2 regions of the Streptomyces sp. NPDC088745 genome follow, and region 2 is predicted to be linked to the other one. Evidence: riboswitches for the same ligand, from Rfam matches in the RefSeq annotation. Region 2 holds a riboswitch; the other holds the start of a gene.
The links. A riboswitch is a leader RNA that binds a small molecule or an ion and turns the genes downstream of it on or off. The one in region 2 is predicted to bind cobalamin.
Positions count from the first base shown of each region.

Region 1: linked by a shared signal. The riboswitch ahead of ACIP93_RS05750 (ribonucleoside-diphosphate reductase subunit alpha) and the one ahead of metE (5-methyltetrahydropteroyltriglutamate--homocysteine S-methyltransferase) in region 2 are both predicted to bind cobalamin.

Region 1 covers NZ_JBIVLB010000002.1:254,992-257,184, forward strand. The annotation lists gene ACIP93_RS05740 (YbdD/YjiX family protein) at 1-116, shown strand, start outside; gene ACIP93_RS05745 (GNAT family N-acetyltransferase) at 206-739, shown strand; cobalamin riboswitch at 812-953, shown strand; gene ACIP93_RS05750 (ribonucleoside-diphosphate reductase subunit alpha) at 1,099-2,193, shown strand, end outside.
Region 2 covers NZ_JBIVLB010000012.1:138,213-140,405, forward strand. The annotation lists gene ACIP93_RS27625 (glycoside hydrolase family 18 protein) at 1-187, shown strand, start outside; cobalamin riboswitch at 519-741, shown strand; gene metE (5-methyltetrahydropteroyltriglutamate--homocysteine S-methyltransferase) at 908-2,193, shown strand, end outside.

The DNA of each region.
Region 1 (2,193 bases), on a different contig from region 2:
TCGCCCACGCCCGCGCGCACGACCCGGACGCCGCGGTCATGACCCGCCGCGCCTTCGAGCGCAGCCGCACCGACGCCCGCGAGGGCGACCCCCGCGACGGCTTCCGCTGCTGCTGAACCGGTCGGAGCGACCGCGGTACGGCCCGGTGTCCCGCCCCTCGACACGGGGTGGGACGCCGGGCCCCCGCCGTTGCACACTGCCCGGCATGGACATGCGCATCCGCATCGCGGAACCCCCCGAATACCCGGCCGTGGGCGAGATCACCGCCCGCGCCTACCTCGACGACGGCCTCCTCGACGGCGGCGAGGACAACACCTACGCGACCACCCTGCGCGACGCCGCCTCCCGCGCCGCGAAGGCCGACCTCCTGGTCGCCGTGGACGCCGACGACACCCTCCTGGGCACCGTCACCTATGCTCCCCAGGGCAGCCCGCTCCAGGACATCGGCGTCCCCGGCGAGGCCGAGTTCCGCATGCTCGCGGTCGCACGGGCGGCCCGGGGGCGCGGGGCGGGCGAGAGCCTCGTGCGGGCCTGTGTCGCCCGCGCACGGGCCGAGGAAGGGGTCGTCCGGCTGGTGATGTCGACCCAGCCGACGATGCTGGGGGCGCACCGGATCTACGAGCGCCTCGGCTTCGTACGGACGCCCGAGCGGGACTGGCAACCGGTGCCCGGACTGGGCCTGCTGACGTACGCACTGGCGCTCCAGCCCGGTGCGCGCGGGGGCTCAGGATCCCGGTGAAACGGGGCCCGTACCCCCTTTAGCCGGGGAAGCGCAACGGCGCGCGACACAACATGTGGTGGGTTCCCCAACGGGGACCCACCACATGTATGCTCGTCCTCGCTGTCGCCGCAGGGGAATCCGGTGAGAATCCGGAACTGTCCCGCAACGGTGTGTCATGTACGCATTTGCGTACCGCCAAGTCCGAGGACCTGCCGACGGTGTGATCCGGCTCGACCGAACCGGATTCCGATACGTCCGGGCTTCGAGGATGAGCCGGTGGACGCCAGGCGACGTGCGCCCTTCTTCCGGGGCGGACGCCTGCTCGCGCGCCCCCGCTCCGCCCCGTGGCCCCGCGCCGAGCGAGGGAGAGCCCCCACGTGACCATCGCGCCAGTCGACCCGGCCACCGCCGAGCAGAGTCAGGACAGTCAGGACGCCCCCGGCACCGCGCTGCTGCGCACCCTGACCGACCTGACCGCCGACCTCACCGACACCGACCCCGGCCGGGTCGCCGCCGCCGCCCTGCGGGGGCGCAACGCGCGCTCGGACGCCGCCGAGCTCCGGGAGCTGGCCACCGAGGCCGCCGCAGGGCTCATCTCCGAGGACCCCGCCTACTCGCGCCTCGCCGCGCGCCTGCTCGCCCGTACGATCCGGGACGAGGCCGCCTCCCAGGGGGTGGGCTGCTTCTCCGGGTCCGTCGCCGTCGGCCACCGCGAAGGGCTCATCGCGGACCGTACGGCCGAGTTCGTCGCCAAGCACGCGGCGGCGCTGGACGAGCTGATCGACCTCGAGGGCGACGACCGCTTCGAGTACTTCGGCCTGCGCACGGTCTACAGCCGCTACCTGCTGCGCCACCCCATCACCCGTCAGGTGATCGAGACCCCGCAGCACTTCATGCTGCGCGTGGCCTCCGGCCTGGCGGCGGACGACAGCGAGCGGGCTCTCGCCGAGGTCGCCTCGCTGTACCGGCTGATGAGCCGTCTGGACTACCTGCCGTCCTCGCCGACGCTCTTCAACTCCGGCACCCGCCACCCGCAGATGTCGTCCTGCTACCTCCTCGACTCCCCGATGGACGAGCTGGACTCGATCTACGACCGCTACCACCAGGTCGCGCGCCTGTCCAAGCACGCCGGCGGCATCGGTCTGTCGTACTCGCGCATCCGCGCCCGCGGCTCCCTGATCCGCGGCACCAACGGCCACTCCAACGGCATCGTCCCGTTCCTGAAGACGCTCGACGCCTCCGTCGCGGCCGTCAACCAGGGCGGCCGCCGCAAGGGCGCGGCCGCCGTCTACCTGGAGACCTGGCACGCGGACATCGAGGAGTTCCTGGAGCTCCGCGACAACACCGGCGAGGACGCCCGCCGCACCCACAACCTCAACCTCGCCCACTGGATCCCGGACGAGTTCATGCGCCGCGTGGACCAGGACGGCCAGTGGTCGCTGTTCTCCCCCGCCGACGTCCCCGAGCTGGTG
Region 2 (2,193 bases):
CGGCGGTCACGCCTGGCTCTTCGACGGCACCACCCTGTGGACGTACGACGACCCGCTGGTCCTCGCCGCCAAGGGCGCGTACGTACGGGCCCGGGGCCTGGGCGGCGTGATGGCCTGGTCGCTGGACGCGGACACCGCGGACGGCGAGCTCTACCGGGCGCTGGACCGGGGCCTCGGCCGGCGCTGACCGTACGCGGGGCCGGGGGTGCGCTCCCGATCGGGGTGCGCTCCCGGCCGTGGCGGTGTGCTCCCGGTCGGGGTGCGCCCCCGGTTGTGGCGGTGTGCTCCCGGTCGGGGTGCGCCCCCGGTTGTGGCGGTGTGCTCCCGACCGGGGACACGCCCCCGGTTGTGGCGGTGTGCTCCCGACCGGGGACACGCCCCCGGTTGTGGCGGTGTGCTCCCCCGCCCGAGCGCACCCCCGGCCCGGGAGGTCTCCTGACCGAGGGGGCGTGCCCCCGTGTCCCACGTCACGGTCCGGAAGGCGGGCTCCGGGTCCCGGCGCACCCCTCCCGCCCCCTATCGTGGCCCGTGCAACTGGTTCGCCCTGCCCGCCAGGCAGCGGCGTCGCAAGAGGGAACCCGGTGGGAATCCGGGACTGCCCCGCAGCGGTGAGTGGGAACGAACGCCGTCATACGCACTGGGTCCGCACGGACCTGGGAAGCGACGGCCAGTAGGAATCCGCCGGAGTTCCGGTGGGTGTGCCCGCGAGTCCGAAGACCTGCCCGTTGCCCGCACGCGACCCGCTCGCGTGCGGACATCCCGGTGACCTCGTGGGCGGGTCGGCGTACAGATCAGGCGGAACGGCCTTTTCCCGCAAGGGAGTCGGCGGCCCGCCCGGTTCGTCGTCCCTTCGCGTCCGCGTCCCGTCGCCGGGGTGCTCAGGAGTCATCTCGCGAAGGAGATTTCCGTGACACCGAAGTCCGCAGCCGCGGCAGCACGCGCCACCGTGTACGGCTACCCCCGCCAGGGCGGGAACCGTGAGCTCAAGAGGGCCGTCGAGGGGTACTGGAAGGGACGGGTCACCGCCGACGCCCTCCGGGCGACCGCGGCCGACCTGCGCCGTACGACATGGGAGCAGTTGGCCGGGGCCGGCCTCCACGAGGTGCCGACCGGCGACTTCTCGTACTACGACCACGTCCTGGACACCAGCGTCATGGTCGGCGCCGTCCCGGCACGCCACCGCGCGGCCGTCGACGCCGACCCCCTCGACGGGTACTTCGCGATGGCGCGCGGGAACCAGGACGTGGCCCCCCTGGAAATGACCAAGTGGTTCGACACCAACTACCACTACCTGGTGCCCGAACTGGGTCCGGACACGGTCTTCACCGCCGACTCGTCCCAGCAGGTCGGCACGCTGACGGAGGCCCTCGCGCTCGGCCACACCGCCCGGCCCGTGCTGGTCGGCCCGGTGACGTACCTCCTCCTGGCGAAGCCCGCCCCGGGCGTCGCCGCCGGCTTCGAGCCGCTGACCCTGCTGGACCGGCTGCTGCCCGTGTACGCCGAGGTGCTGGCCGACCTGCGGGCCGCCGGGGCCACCTGGGTGCAGCTCGACGAACCCGCCCTCGTCCAGGACCGCACCCCGGCCGAACTGAACGCCGCCGCCCGCGCCTACCGCGACCTGGGCGCGCTCACCGACCGCCCGCAGCTCCTCGTCGCCTCCTATTTCGACCGGCTCGGCGACGCCCTGCCGGTGCTCGCCAAGGCCCCGGTCGAGGGCCTGGCGCTGGACTTCACCGGTCCCGCCGCCGCCAACCTGGAGGCGCTCGCCGCCGTGGGCGGGCTGCCGGGCAAGCGGCTGGTCGCGGGCGTCGTCGACGGCCGCAACATCTGGATCAACGACTACGAGAAGTCCCTCGCCACCCTCGGCACGCTCCTCGGCCTGGCCGAGTGCGTCGACGTGGCCGCCTCCTGCTCGCTGCTGCACGTCCCTGTCGACGCGGCGGCCGAGCGGGACGTCGACCCGCAGGTGCTGCGCTGGCTCGCCTTCGCACGGCAGAAGACGGCGGAGGTCGTCACCCTGGCGAAGGGCCTCGCCCGGGGCACCGGCAGCATTACCGCCGAACTCGCCCGCAACCGGGCCGACTTGGCCTCCCGGTCCAATTCCCCCATCACCCGCGACCCGGCCGTACGGGCCCGGGTCGCCGCCGTGACGGACGCGGACGGCCGCCGCTCGGCACCGTACGAGCAGCGGTC